Regions from separate parts of the Hyphomicrobium sp. DY-1 genome, predicted to be linked through region 1. Evidence: riboswitches for the same ligand, from Rfam matches in the RefSeq annotation. Region 1 holds a riboswitch; the other holds the start of a gene.
What was found. Region 1 has a riboswitch for fluoride ahead of crcB (fluoride efflux transporter CrcB). Riboswitches for the same ligand answer to the same signal wherever they lie in the genome.

Region 1 (7,365 bases):
CAGCCATCCTGCCGTGGGTCAATCGCAACAACACGATCATCCGAACCTGCGCCATTCTTTTCGGCATCGCACTTGGCTGGCGATATATGTCATGGCGCATTTTCGATACCCTTCCCTCGGCAGACGATCCCCTCAATTTCACCACCGGCATTATTTTCACAGCCGTCGAAACGCTGACAATGATTGGCGCGACCATCTCCCAATTGTTCCTGACGCGCACGCGCAATCGCTCGCGCGACGCCGATCGCAACATCCCGCGGTTGCTGGCTCAGCGCGATCTGCCTAAAGTCGATGTCCTCATATGCACTTATAATGAAGACGAAAGCATTCTCGAGCGCACCATCATCGGCTCGCTCGCATCGACGTATCCGAATTTCCGCGTCTGGGTCTGCGACGACGGACGCCGCGCCTGGCTGAAAGCGCTCTGCGAGCACCATGGCGTCGGTTACATCACTCGCGAAGAAAATTCCCACGCCAAAGCCGGCAACATCAACTCCGCACTGAAAAAGCTCGCCAACCTCGACGAAAAGCCCGACTTCGTATCGATTCTGGATGCGGATTTCGTACCACTGCCCTCATTTCTGACACGCGCTGTATCGCTGGCGCTCGATGCCGACGTCGGCGTCGTCCAGACGCCTCAGCATTTCTTCAATCCCGACCCGGTGCAAAGCAATCTCGCGTTGACGCGCGTCTGGCCGGATGAGCAGCGCTTTTTCTTCGATATCGTCATGGCCTCGAAGGACGCCTGGAACGCCGCCTTCTGCTGCGGAACGTCCTCAGTCATTCGCTTCGACGCACTACAACGCATCGGTGGCTTTCCAACTGATTCCGTCACCGAAGATTATCTCCTCTCCCTCCGCCTGCGCGAAAAGGGCTTCCGGACCGTCTACTTAAACGAAGCCCTGTCACTGGGCTTAGCACCCGAGGGTCTCGCCGAATATAGCGGCCAGCGCAGCCGCTGGGCCTTGGGTTTCGTTCAAATCTGCCGCGGCCCGAGCGGACCGCTACGCCTCGGGAACAAATTGCCGATCGTCGATCGCATCATGCTCTGCGAGACGTTCCTGCATTGGTCGGCGACCCACCTCTTTCGACTTCTCGGTGTGGTTGTGCCGGCTCTCTATCTGCTGTTTGGGATCGAGGCCGTCCACGCAAACGTCATTGATGCGATCTGGTATCTGGCGCCGTTCCTCGTCGCACAGTGGGCGATCTTCACGTGGTTGACGGAAGGCCGCGTGCTGCCGCTGATGACGGACCTCTATCAGATGCTCTGCTCCATGGACGTCTTGAAAGCGGTCGTCTCCGGCCTCTTGAAGCCGAAAGGCCAGAAATTCAAAGTGACGGCAAAAGGCGGCGATCGCAGCCGGCATTTTGTCCAGTGGCCGCTGCTGCGCATCTTCGGAACCCTCCTCGCCATCACGATGCTCGGCATTGCCAACGCGTTTCTTATGGATCAATCGCGCCCGCTTGCAGAGTCGAGCGCCATCGCTCTTTTCTGGAGCTGGTATAACATCGTCGTGCTCACGCTCTGCTGCTACGTCTGTAGCGAGCAGCAACAGCGGCGCGCCGGTCAGCGCTTCGAGATGGACCTTCCTGTCAGGTTGTCGGCGAAAACTTCGAGCGCCGTCTATCGCGCATCCGATATATCTGTGAGCGGCATGCATCTTCTCGGCAATGCGCCGCTTCCGATTGGTAGTACTGTCAACGCCCACTTCGCCGGCATCGACGTCGACGCCCACATCCGCCGATCGACGACAAACGGCTTCGGACTGGAATTCGAGCTGACGGAGCAAACCAAAGCTCAGGTCCTTCAGCTCATCTTTTCAGGCAAGGCGTCGACGGCCGTTACCCAGATCAAGCCGCACCTCGTCGCCAAGGCGCTCGCCGCGCGCGTGTTCAGGTAGCGGTCTGGTCTTGAAACGGCGCTACCTACCGCCCCCGATAATCGAGACAGTTGCGGATAATCGGCGCGCAAACGGCGTCTTTGCGGCCCCAGGAACTCGTCGCGCCCGCATAGGAGACCTCGGCGACCTTGCCGCCTGAGAAGCGGAACTGGACGCGGCAATAGCCGCTGTTGGGGTCCGAGAGTTGCGCTCCTGCCAGCGGTATGACCGGCTGAACCGTGAAGCCGCCGGTCGCCTGTCCGTGTTCGTACATCCAGATCTTGCCGCCGGGTATGCTGTCCTCGCTCGTCGGATGCCCGGCGCACATCAAAACGTCCCGCTCACGAAGACCGACCAGTTCCGACTTCCCACGCAAAGCAATGTCGGCGTTTTCGATCGCGCATCCCCACAGCAGCTGACAGAACGCGAGACAAGCTGCGGGAAAAACCAAGCGTCCCCGCATCACGGCTCCCGGCAAAAAAGAATCGACTCAATTCGCCAAGAATAGCAGCACATGGCATCACGCAATTGCGACAAGCCGCACCAGAAAACCTCCCGCAGAGCAGAGGCGAGCAAGATGCAGAACACAGAAGCTCGCCACGGACACAGCAATTGTCCCGGAGGCCTGAAATCATCGCACCTTCGATTGCGAGCGACGCGGGGTCATACCGTCAGTCCATCTGGCGCTCCCGGGTGATACGCAACACGATGCGAGCCTGCCTGCTCTGGATGCCTCAACTGCCGGATAAAGCGTCATCGTGCGGTGCATTCATGCATAACCTAAGCTCCGATCATCCCTCGCCGATCCCGCACTTGCGCCCAACGCGAAAGCCTTTACCAGCGCTGAAATTCCGGACTAGATTTGAAGCGGCTCTACGCTTCCAGGAAGGTTCGGCGCAATGGCAACGCAGGCAATCGTCAAGACAACGTGTCCCCGGGACTGTTACGACGCGTGCGGCATAATCGTAAAAATGGCGAGCGACGGCGCGGTGTCGGTTGTCGGCGATCCCAATCACGACATGAGCCGCGGCAAGCTTTGCGGCAAGTGCTCGATTGCCTACAACGGCGTGTGGCGCAGCAAGACGGATCGGCTAACGACTCCGTTGAAGCGCGTCGGCCCGAAAGGATCGGGACAGTTTGACGAGGTCTCCTGGTATGATGCCATATCGGAGATCGCGCAACGGCTGCACAGCATTATCGCGACCGACGGCGGCCAAGCCATCCTGCAAACCCATTACACTGGAACGTGCTCGCTGATCGCCGGGCTGTTTCCGCTGCGTTTCTTCAATCGCATTGGAGCGACTGAAGTCGACCCAGACACGGTCTGTAACAAGGCGGGCCACGTCGCGCTTCAACTCGCGTTCGGGGAATCGACCCGCGGCTTCGACCCACGCACGGTCAGTTCCAGCAAATGCGTCTTGATCTGGGGGGCGAACCCGTCAGCCTCAGCGCCTCACGTCCATGAGCACTGGGTGGCGCGCAGCGGCGTCCCAACGATCGTCGTCGATCCGATCCGCCACGCGACGGCTGAAGCGGCCGACATTCATCTGCAGCTCTTTCCCGGCACCGACGCGGCGCTTGCCTTCGCGATGCTCGCCGTCATCAAATCGGCCCGAAAGCTCGACCGCGATTTTCTTGCACGCCATTGTATCGGCTGGGACGACATCGAACCGCAACTCGACGCTTGCACATTGAGTTGGGCGGAGGCAACGACCGGCGTTCCTGCGGCCCTCATCGAAAAAGCGGCGCTGCTCTACGCGGACGGCCCATCGCTACTATGGATGGGACAAGGCTTCCAGCGCCAGACATTCGGCGGCAACGCCATGCGTTCGGTCGGCCTGCTGCCACCTGCGACGGGCAACATCGGAAAGCTCGGCGCCGGTTTCCTCTATCTCAACGGCTGGGACGCCCGAGGCGTCGACGGCGGTTATCTTTCCGCTTCGCATCTCAACGCCGATCCCCAATCCGTCAGCCATATGGATCTCGCGGCGCGGCTCGAAAGCGGCGAGACGAAAGCGCTCTTCACCTGGAATAACAACATCGCGGCCTCGAGCCCGGAGCAGGCGCGATTGCGCCAGGCGCTGAGGCGCGAGGATCTTCTCCAAGTCACGGTCGATCTATTCCAGACCGATACGGCCGACTACGCGGATTTCGTTCTGCCCGCGGCGAGTTTTCTGGAATTCGACGATGTCGTCATGTCGTATTTTACCCATTCCGTCTCGGCACAGGTTGCAGCCCTTCCGCCGCTAGGAGACGCGCTCCCCAATCAGGAGATCTTTCGGCGCCTTGCAGCCGCAATGGGTCTCACCGATCCTGAGCTGCATGAAACCGACGATGTCATTATCGAAACGATTCTGAGCCAAGCTCGCCCAGGACTCGATTTCAAAACACTCGCAGCCGCAGGCACGATGTACGTGCCCGAAGACCCGAATGTTCAGTTTGCATCACACGACTATCGCACACCGTCAGGAAAGATCGAAATGACCGGCACGCAATTTGTCGAGGCCGGATTGCCGTCGGCCCCTGCGCCATTATCGGAGCGCCGTCCGGCTCTGGGCGAATACCGTATGCTGTCGCCTGCCTCCGAATGGCTCATGAACAGCAGCTACGCCAATGACGGCAAGATCGCCCGCCGTCTGCAAATGTGCGAAGCTTGGCTCAATCCCTCCGACGCCGAAACGATCGGCGTCAAATCCGGGAACCGGTTGCAGGTGAGCAGCAAGACCGGCTCCATCGAGTTGAGTGTTGGCATTTCATCGGCGGTTCCAGCGGGCGTGCTGCTGGCGCCCAAAGGCCAATGGCCGAAAGCATCAGCCTCCGGAGCCAATATCAACGTCCTCAACCCCGGAGAAAAAGCCGACCTCGCTCAAAGCTGCGCCGTGCACAGCATCAACGTCACGCTGGCGAAGTCCCAGATCGCGACTTGACCCCTGCGCCGAAGGAAAGGAGACGCCCTAGGCGTCTTCTTCCAATGTCGTCTGCGCAATTTCCGTTGCGCCGGCGTTGAAGTAGGCGGCGACGAAGTGCCCTGCCGCCACGGCCAGGATGCAAAGCACGACGGACAACCCAATGTTGACCGCAGCGCGCCCGATAGCGCCCGAGCGGAGAAGATCGAGTGTCTGCAGACTGAATGACGAAAAAGTTGTAAAGCCCCCGCAAATCCCCACCATCACGAACAGGCGGAATTCTTCGCTGACCGGATAACGCCCATGCGCCAGGGTCAGCGTGCCGAAAAAGCCTATGATAAATGACCCGGCAATATTGATAAGGATCGTGCCCCACGGCAGCGTGCCGCTGATCGGAAGGGCAAGATACGACCCGGCATACCGACACAAGGTCCCGATAGCTCCGCCGAACATAACGACCAGACATGTCGTGAAATTCATTTGAGGCTCCTCTTCAGCATTTCAGCCAACGGCCGTCTCCCGTCGGAAACGGCTATCGTAGGAGTCATCAGCCACAATGGCGGTTATCGGGGGAACCCCATCCCCATCGCTTACTCAAGTACACGATTTTCCGGGCGGCCCAAACTAGCTTGTGTGCGTCACGAGTGCATCGGCGTTTGACAACCTCAGCCAAGTCGCGTCGCATCCCGCCAACGCTTGCAAATAATTAAGGTTCTGGCCACCCTCCGGAAATGTGCCTCGCGCCACCCTCGACGAAATGAGGAGCCACACGGCCTTGCGGATGGTTCAAAACCGCAGCTGGCCCGCTGAGGATGCAAAGCAACCGTGATGTGGAATTGTGATGCGGAATGATACGCGCTCGCGCCTGAGCGCGATTTGGCAACTGACGACGCCCTACTTCTTCTCGAAAGATTCGGGTGTCGTTCGCATCAGCTCCCGATTGAAATTCACCGTTGCGGAACGCTGGATCGGCGGCAGCCTTCTCTTGGTCGTCCTCGCCATCGAATTCGGCCAGGTTGGGCTGTCCGTTTTGCTCAACAGCTGGAACGCCGAGTTCTACAACGCGCTTCAGACGAAAAACGTCGGCGCCTTCTGGCACCAGCTCGCCATATTCTCGGTGATCGCCGCGGCCTTCATTATCTCGTCGGTTTATCAGCTCTATCTCAATCAATGGCTGCAGATCCGGTGGCGGCGCTGGATGACCGAGCGCTATGTTCACCGCTGGCTCCAGAACAGCACCCACTACCGCATGCGTCTCCGCAGCGAGGCAGCCGACAACCCCGACCAGCGTATCGCTGAGGACATCGCACTTTATATCGGACGAACGCTCTCTCTCGGCATTGGCTTCCTGTCGTCGATCACGAGCCTCGTTTCATTCAGCATCATACTGTGGGGAATTTCAGCCGAGGTTCCGCTGCAGATCGCAGGATATCACATCGGCGCCCATGGTTATCTCGTCTGGCTCGCAGCCATATTCGCGCTCGTGGCCAGCGTCGGAGCGCATCTCATCGGCCGCACATTGGCGAGCCTCAACTTTAGTCGCCAGCGGCGCGAAGCCGATTTTCGCTTCGGCTTGGTGCACCTTCGCGAAAACTCCGAACAGATCGCATTGCTGCGCGGCGAGAACGCCGAGCGCAATATCCTGCGCGATCGTTTCTCCGATATCGTAACCAACTGGCACGACATCATGCGGCGCCAGAAATTTCTGACATTCTTCACGACTGGATACAATCAGATCGCCGTCGTGCTGCCGTTCCTCATCATGGCCCCGCATTATTTCGCAGGCGCAATTATGCTCGGCGTCATGACGCAAACGGCTGGCGCGTTCGGCCAGGTGCAATCGTCGATGTCGTTCTTCGTCAATTCCTATACCGATCTGGCGGAATGGATCGCCGTCGTCGACCGGCTTTCCGGCTTCTCCGATCAGATGCAGCTCGCCTCGACGGCGAGCGAGACATCCGCCGTCTCGATGGGCACGACGAATGCCAACGGCGTGCTGAGCCTTGCCGGCATTTCGCTTGCAACGCCCGGCGGCAAGAAGCTGTTGAACTCGGTGAATCTCGATATCGAACCGGGCGAGTCGGTGCTCCTGATGGCTCCATCAGGCGCCGGCAAGACAACGTTGCTGCGCACCATTCTGGGCTACTGGCCTCACGCGACGGGTGTGATCCTCACCAGATCCGGCGCCCGCCTCCTCGCGCTCCCGCAAAAGCCCTATTTCCCGCTGGGCTCGCTCCATAGCGTGCTCACCTACCCGGCGACGGAAGCCCAGCCGTCGGACGAAGAAATCTCCGACATCCTAAAACTTACGGGCCTCGAACACCTGAAACCATCTCTTAACGTCGTCGAGCGCTGGAACAATATCCTCTCGGTCGGCGAGCAGCAGCGCGTCGCGCTTGCACGCGCCATTCTGCTCCGTCCGGATATCCTTTTCCTCGATGAGGCAACGTCTGCACTCGACGAAGCCGCCGAAGCGCGCGTCCTGACCGCGATACGAAACAAACTGCCCGATACCGCGATTGTTTCCATCGGCCATCGCTCGTCGCTGCTGCCGCTTCACGACCGCGTCGTTCACGTCT
Region 2 (7,365 bases), 170 kb from region 1:
TTCGGCGGGAGATGCCGAATAACGGATGAGCTTGATGACTTCGTCGATGTTGGCGACGGCGATGGCCAGGCCGACGAGGACGTGAGCGCGGGCGCGGGCCTTGTTCAACAAGTGCTTGATGCGGCGCGTCACGACTTCCTGGCGGAAGCTCGTGAAGGCCGAGATGAAGTCCTTGAGGTTCAGGCTTTCCGGGCGGCCACCGTTGATCGCCAGCATGTTGGCGCCGAACGTCGTCTGCAGGTCGGAATATTTGTAGAGGTTGTTGAGCACCACGTCGGCGACGGCATCGCGTTTCAATTCGATGACGATGCGGATGCCTTCGCGGTTTGATTCATCCCAAAGGTCGGAGATGCCTTCGATCTTCTTGTCGCGCACGAGATCGGCAATCTTTTCGATCAGCGTGCGCTTGTTGACCTGATAGGGGATCTCGGTGACGACGAGCGCCTCACGATCCTTGCGGATGTTCTCGACCTTGACGCGTGCGCGCATGATGATCGAGCCGCGGCCCTTGTGGTAGGCATTGAGAATGCCGCCGCGGCCGAGGATGATGCCAGCCGTCGGGAAGTCCGGGCCCTGGATGATCTGGGTCAGGTCTTCGAGACTGACCTCGGGATTGTCGAGGTCGGCGATACAGGCATCGATGACTTCGCCGAGGTTGTGCGGCGGGATGTTGGTTGCCATGCCGACCGCGATGCCGCCTGCGCCGTTGACGAGCAGGTTCGGGAATTTCGAGGGCAGGACGGTTGGCTCTTGAATCGTACCGTCGTAGTTGTCGCGATAATCGACGGTGTCGTTGTCGAGGTCATCGAGCATGAAGCCCGCGACTTTGGCGAGACGCGATTCCGTGTAGCGTTCGGCTGCAGGCGGATCGCCGTCGATGGAGCCGAAGTTGCCTTGGCCGTCGACGAGGGGCACGCGCATAGAGAAATCCTGCGCGAGGCGCACGAGCGCGTCGTAGATCGCAAGGTTGCCGTGCGGGTGATATTTGCCCATCACTTCGCCGACGATGCGCGCCGACTTGACGTATTTTTTGTTCCAGTCGAGCCCGAGTTCGTTCATCGCGAAGAGAATGCGGCGGTGGACGGGCTTTAAGCCATCGCGCACGTCAGGGAGCGCGCGGGAAATGATGACGCTCATCGCGTAGTCGAGATAGGAGCGTTTCATCTCGTCCGAGATGGAGATCGGGCGGATGTCGCTCGGCTCGCGGCCGGACGGATTTTCTTCGTCGTTATTGTCGGTCAAAGTCAGCTCTTTCCGGGATGAGATCGGCGGGGGTGATACGCACCAGCGGCCGACGGGAAACCAGTGCTTATACTGTAGCCGAAACGGAAACCGAATGCCACCTGCGCGGCGTCGTGCCACGGCTCCACAGAATTTAGAAAATCTCTTTCATATCAAACGGTTATTGAGTCATGTTTGGGCGTGTTGCGATTGCCGCCGTGAAGCGCCGGCGAGATCGCGGCGAACGGCGTGGAATGGTGGCAGAATCGGTGCGCTGAAGACTGCGCGGCGCATGCCTCCACGGGCCGCCCGCGGGCGTTTTCGCGATGGCTGACGGCCTCGGCTTTTCACGCGGAACGGCATTTCGTTCACTGCGTTGGCGAAGCAGGAACAAGTTGCAAAAAGCAAAACATCCGGCGCACAGCGTCGGAGAGAGGACTGTTATGCGCGCGATATTCGCTGGCTGTGCAATTGCATTGTCGCCGATGCTGATCGAGATGGCGTTTGCGGCGGAAGAGGTTGGGCCGGAAGCGTTCAATAACAATTGCCGGACCTGCCATTCGTGGAAGGAGGGCGACAATCGCCTCGGCCCGACCTTGCACGGCATTATCGGTCGCAAAGCGGGAACGGCTGAGGGGTTCAATTATTCGAATGCGATGAAGTCGTCAGGCATCACGTGGGATGAGGCGACGCTCGATAAGTTCATCACCAACCCGAATGCGGTCGTTCCCAATAACAACATGAAGCCGTTCAGCGGCGTCGGCGACGCGGCGACGCGCAAGCAGATCATCGATTTTCTGAAGAGCAATCCGAAGTGAATTTGCGCGCGGGGAGAATGAATTTACCGTGGGCGGTGAATTCGGCCTGCTTAATTCTTGCGGTCCGCAGCATCTGATTTGCGCCCAGTCGTATTTGCGCTGTGGCCCAGCCGGCCTCACTGTCAATCACGAATGTTCGCGCAGACGTGACAATTTGCATTGACTTCGTGATTGCATTGCTCAATGTTCCCGGCCTGGGAATGGAATCTCCCGTAAAACCGCCCCGATGGCTGATGATTCCTACTGCGTTGATGTCCTCATTCTTCGAGTGAGGCCGCGGTAGGATCGTTTCTATTTTCCTGCCACGGGAGAGGCGTGTCTCTTTCATCAACTCAGAAGTCGGGGGGATGGAGGAGACAGTCGAGTGGTTGAGCTTTCCACGCTTGCAACCCCTCTCTTCTGAAACTCCTTCATCCTCCCGGCGACGGCCGAGTGGGCTCAGCTGCGTCGCGATAAGCGACGCTAGCACATGGAGGAAGTAATGAGGAAGTGGGCTAGCTCCACGGCCGCCGTTGCTCTGCTGGCAATTTCGTCGCCGGCCTGGGCCAATGAGGACGTGATTAAACTATCGCAAGACCCCAATAACTGGGCCATTCAGTCGGGCGATTATAGTGGTCATCGCTATTCCAAGCTTGACCAGATCAACACCGAAAACGTCGGTCAGCTGAAAGTGGCTTGGACGTTCTCGACGGGCGTTCTTCGCGGCCATGAAGGCGGCCCGCTCGTCGTCGGCGACGTCATGTACGTCCACACGGCATTTCCGAACATCGTCTATGCCTTGGATCTCGCGCACGAACAGAAGATCATCTGGAAGTACGTGCCGAAGCAGGACCCGTCGGTTATTCCGGTCATGTGCTGCGACACGGTCAACCGTGGCGTGCAATACGCTGAAGGCAAGATCTTCCTCCATCAGGCCGACACCGCCCTCGTCGCTCTCGACGCGAAGACGGGTAAGGAACTGTGGAAGGTCGTCGACGGCGATCCGAAGAAGGGCGAGACGGGCACGGGTGCTCCGCTTGTCGTCAAGGATAAGGTCATCATCGGCATCTCGGGCGCCGAATTCGGCGTTCGCTGCCATCTGACCGCTTACGACATCAACACCGGTAAGAAGGTGTGGCGCGCCTACTCGATGGGTCCCGACTCCGACATCCTCGTCGATCCGGAGAAGACCATGTCGCTCGGCAAGCCGGTCGGCAAAGACTCCTCGCTCAAGACCTGGAACGGCGATGAGTGGAAGATCGGTGGCGGTTCGACCTGGGGCTACATGTCCTACGATCCGGCGCTCAACCTGATCTACTACGGCACGGGCAATCCCTCGACCTGGAACGCGGCTCAGCGTGCGGGACCGGATGGCAAGCCCATCGATCAGAAGTGGTCGATGACCTACTTCGCGCGTGACGTCGACACCGGTATCGCCAAGTGGGCCTACCAGATGACGCCGTTCGACGAGTGGGACTATGACGGCATCAACGAGTCTCTGCTCGCGACGATGAACATCAAGGGCAAGGAGCACAAGACGCTGACGCACTTCGACCGTAACGGCTTTGCTTATACGATCGATCGCGTCACGGGTGAGCCGCTCGTTGCCGAGAAGTATGATCCGATCGTCAACTGGGCGACCGGCATCGATCTCGACAAGTCGAGCCCGAACTACGGCCGTCCGATCCGCGTGAAGAAGTACTCGACGTTCGCGAACGGTACGGATTTTAACACGAAGGGCATCTGCCCTGCGGCTCTCGGAACGAAAGATCAGCAACCGGCTTCCTATTCGGAGCTGACTCACCTGTTCTACGTGCCGACGAACCACGTCTGCATGGACTACGAACCGTTCAAGGTCTCGTACACGGCCGGTCAGCCTTACGTCGGCGCCACGCTTTCGATGTTCCCCGGTCCGGATAAGCCGGAGCGCATGGGTAACTTCATCGCGTGGGATGGCGCTAAGGGTAAGATCGTCTGGTCGGATCCGGAGCAGTTCTCGGTGTGGTCAGGTGCTCTGACGACGGCCGGCGGCGTTGCCTTCTACGGCACGCTCGAAGGCTACTTCAAGGCCGTCGACCAGAAGACCGGCAAGCTGCTTTACAAGTTCAAGACGCCGTCGGGCATCATCGGTAACGCGATGACCTACATGCACGATGGCAAGCAGTACGTTGCTGTGCTTTCGGGCGTTGGTGGCTGGGCCGGTATCGGTCTCGCTGCCGGCTTGACGAACCCGACCGATGGCCTCGGTGCCGTCGGTGGCTACTCGGGCCTGTCGGATTACACCAACCTCGGCGGTTCTCTGACTGTCTTCTCGCTGCCTTAGCGCTTCCTCCGTGACAGAAACGTCATAGGCTGCGAGCAACTTGGCCGGCGCGTTTTCGAACGTGCCGGTCCTTTGGCGATGTGGCTCCGCGCGAATGTGATCGCGGGGCCACCTCCGCCGTTTAAGTCCTGCGAAATGCCACGCGGATTTATTCATCCTATTGGTGAAACGTCGTCTGGCCCTCTGGGCAAGGGGAGGGGCAGAGGCTATTCAGGACATTCCTGAATGGTGAAGGCGCATATGGCTCGCATTGGTTTTTATTCCGGCTCGTTTGATCCCGTGACGCTTGGGCATACTGACGTCATCCGGCGGGCCGCGGGGTTGCTCGACAGGCTCGTCATCGGCATCGGCGTCAATCCGGGCAAAGCGCCGATGTTTGACGACAGCGAACGCGTTGCGATGCTGGAAGAAGAAGTGCAGCCAATCGTCGAGGCGACTAAGACCGAGATTGTGGTCGTGACGTTTTCGGGGCTGGCGGTCGATGCGGCGCGGACGCACAAGGCATCGATCATCATTCGCGGTCTGCGCGACGGCACCGACTTCGATTATGAAATGCAGATGGCTGGGATGAACGGCGAAATGGCGCCGGAAATCCAGACGGTCTATGTTGCGGCGTCTCCTGCCGTGCGGCACATCGCGGCGAACCTCGTGCGGGCTGTGGCGACGATGGGCGGCGATCCCTCGCCGTTCGTTTCGAAAGGCGTGCTGAAGCGCCTCAAGGCGAAGGCCGCCAAACCTCGCTAAGGCACTCATATGGTGCTCCCCGTTAAAGCCGAACTTTTGAAATTGTTGCGAAAAATTCCGCTTGGCCTAGTTGCCTCATCCGACAGGCTTGCGAGTGAACTCGGAGTTCCCGCACCACTCGTCGTCACGCTCATGGGGCAGCTTTCCGAAGACGAACGCGATCTTGTGCCTTGGCATCGCGTGGTCGCCAAAGGCGGCGCCATCGGGCGCGGACCGCATCGCGATCAGCAGTTTGCGCGGCTGGTGCGAGAGGGCGTGACGGTTTCGCCGGCCGGAATAGTCCAGGATCTCGAACGGCACATGATCTCGGGGTTCGACGACGAGTCTTTGCTTGCAAAGGCACCTGAAGAGCCGTCGAAGATGGGCGGGCGTTCGCGCGGCATGAAAGATCGGCCTTAAGGCTAGGCACCGGCGCCGGCACCCAAGCAGCGTAAGAATGCTCTGCGGAAGCTTGTCTGGATCCCGGCCTGCGCCGGGATGACGTTTGGTGTATTGCGCAAATTTATCGTTCTCGGGCTCGTCCCGAGGATGACGGGAAAAGCGCGGTTGCTCCCAACCACCGTCATGCCGACGGAGGTCGGCACCCAGACAACGGCCAACATGACCGATATTTCGGTTTACCAGCATCCCGGCCTTCGCCTTGTTGGAGAGGCGTCGAATACGTAATTCCGCCTTGTGGGTTGCGGCTTAGCCGTCAAATCGCCATAAGGGCGGCAACACTGCCCGCCGCGGCGCTAGGCGGCCGGGATTGGCCCGGAAAAAGCCTGGCGAAATCATTCATCCACGAGGAACGCCATGGTTCGGTTTTTATCGTTCGTTCTCGCTTCGCTGCTGATGGCGAGCGTGTTTACAAGCTCGACGGCACGCGCCGACGGCGACAAGCTCGTCATCGAGCTCAAGAACGGCAAGGTGGTCATTCAGCTTCGGCCGGATCTTGCGCCCAAGACGGTCGAACAGATCAAGACGCTCGCCAACCAGGGCTTCTATAACGGCATCAAATGGCATCGCGTCATCGACGACTTCATGGCGCAGACCGGCGATCCGACCGGCACGGGAATGGGCGGCTCGAAGCTACCGGACCTTCCGGCTGAATTTTCCGATGAGGAGTTCAAGCGCGGCACGGTTGCGATGGCCCGGTCGTCGGACCCGAACTCTGCAAACAGTCAGTTTTTCATCTGCTTCAACAGCATTGGCTGCGCAGGCCTGAAGGGCCAGTATACGATCTTCGGGCAGGTCATCGAGGGCATGCAGTACGTCGACATGATCAAGCGCGGTGAGCCCGGCTCGGGCACAGTGACCAATCCCGACGTGATGCAGAAGGTCTACGTTCAGTAGTTGAATCGCCTTCTCCCTATTGCCACTTGGCAGATTGACGAGGGGCGGGTCGTTATTTCGTATCGCTGCCACCCCTCAGCTTAGCCCTCTCGCCTTGGACGGGAGAGGGGAAGAAAAGAAAGGAACTTTCCGAAATGGCCGAATACAAAGATCCCGAAAACACGCTTCTGATCGAGACGAGCAAGGGGCCTGTCGTCATCGAGCTTCTTCCGGACCTGGCGCCGAAGCATGTCGAGCGCATCAAGACGCTGGCGCGTGAAGGGTTCTACGACGGGATCGTGTTTCATCGCGTGATCGATGGGTTCATGGCGCAGACAGGTTGCCCGCAGGGTCGCGGCACCGGCGGATCGTCGTATGAGAATCTGCCCGCAGAGTTCAATGCTGAGCCGCATGTGCGTGGTGTCTGCTCGATGGCGCGGGCTTCGAACCCGAATTCGGCCAACAGCCAGTTCTTCATCTGCTTCGACGACGCGCGCTTTCTCGACAAGCAGTACACCGTCTGGGGCAAGGTGATCGAGGGCATGGATAATGTCGATCAGATCAACAAGGGCGAGCCGCCCAAGAGCCCGGACAAGATGATTAAGGTCCGCGTCGCGGCGGATGCTGCCTGATGGCGGCGCCCGGCGACAACGGCAAAGGCGCGCCAGCGGGTGCGCCTTTTCTCATTCCGGTATGGGCTGGGCTTGCGGGCGCTGCGGGCGTCGCGCTTTCGGCCGCGGCGGCGCATAAAGTCGATAGCCCTGCGCTGGCGACGGCCGCGACGGTTCTGACGCTTCACGCGGCGGCAGCAGTCGGGATTTTTGCGGTCGCCATTCGCAGCGCATGTCCAAAGCTGTGGTCGGCGGCGGCGCTGTTGATGCTGGTTGCGGCCTCGGTGTTTACCGGCGAGATCGCGTTTCACACGTTTACAGATAACGCGTCGTTCCGGTTCCTGGCGCCAATCGG

Region 2: another riboswitch for fluoride. It lies ahead of RLW41_RS16740 (methanol/ethanol family PQQ-dependent dehydrogenase); the one in region 1 lies ahead of crcB (fluoride efflux transporter CrcB).

Annotation. Positions count from the first base shown of each region.
Region 1 is NZ_CP134870.1:3,634,440-3,641,804, reverse strand. Features, by position in the region: gene RLW41_RS17585 (glycosyltransferase) at 1-1,901, shown strand, start outside; gene RLW41_RS17580 (hypothetical protein) at 1,927-2,343, opposite strand; gene RLW41_RS17575 (molybdopterin-containing oxidoreductase family protein) at 2,780-4,807, shown strand; gene crcB (fluoride efflux transporter CrcB) at 4,835-5,266, opposite strand; fluoride riboswitch at 5,318-5,380, opposite strand; gene RLW41_RS17565 (ABC transporter ATP-binding protein/permease) at 5,628-7,365, shown strand, end outside.
Region 2 is NZ_CP134870.1:3,460,829-3,468,193, forward strand. Features, by position in the region: gene gyrA (DNA gyrase subunit A) at 1-1,242, opposite strand, end outside; gene RLW41_RS16735 (c-type cytochrome) at 1,665-2,039, shown strand; fluoride riboswitch at 2,227-2,289, shown strand; gene RLW41_RS16740 (methanol/ethanol family PQQ-dependent dehydrogenase) at 2,521-4,341, shown strand; gene coaD (pantetheine-phosphate adenylyltransferase) at 4,582-5,085, shown strand; gene RLW41_RS16750 (MGMT family protein) at 5,095-5,484, shown strand; gene RLW41_RS16755 (peptidylprolyl isomerase) at 5,881-6,420, shown strand; gene RLW41_RS16760 (peptidylprolyl isomerase) at 6,555-7,031, shown strand; gene RLW41_RS16765 (DUF423 domain-containing protein) at 7,031-7,365, shown strand, end outside.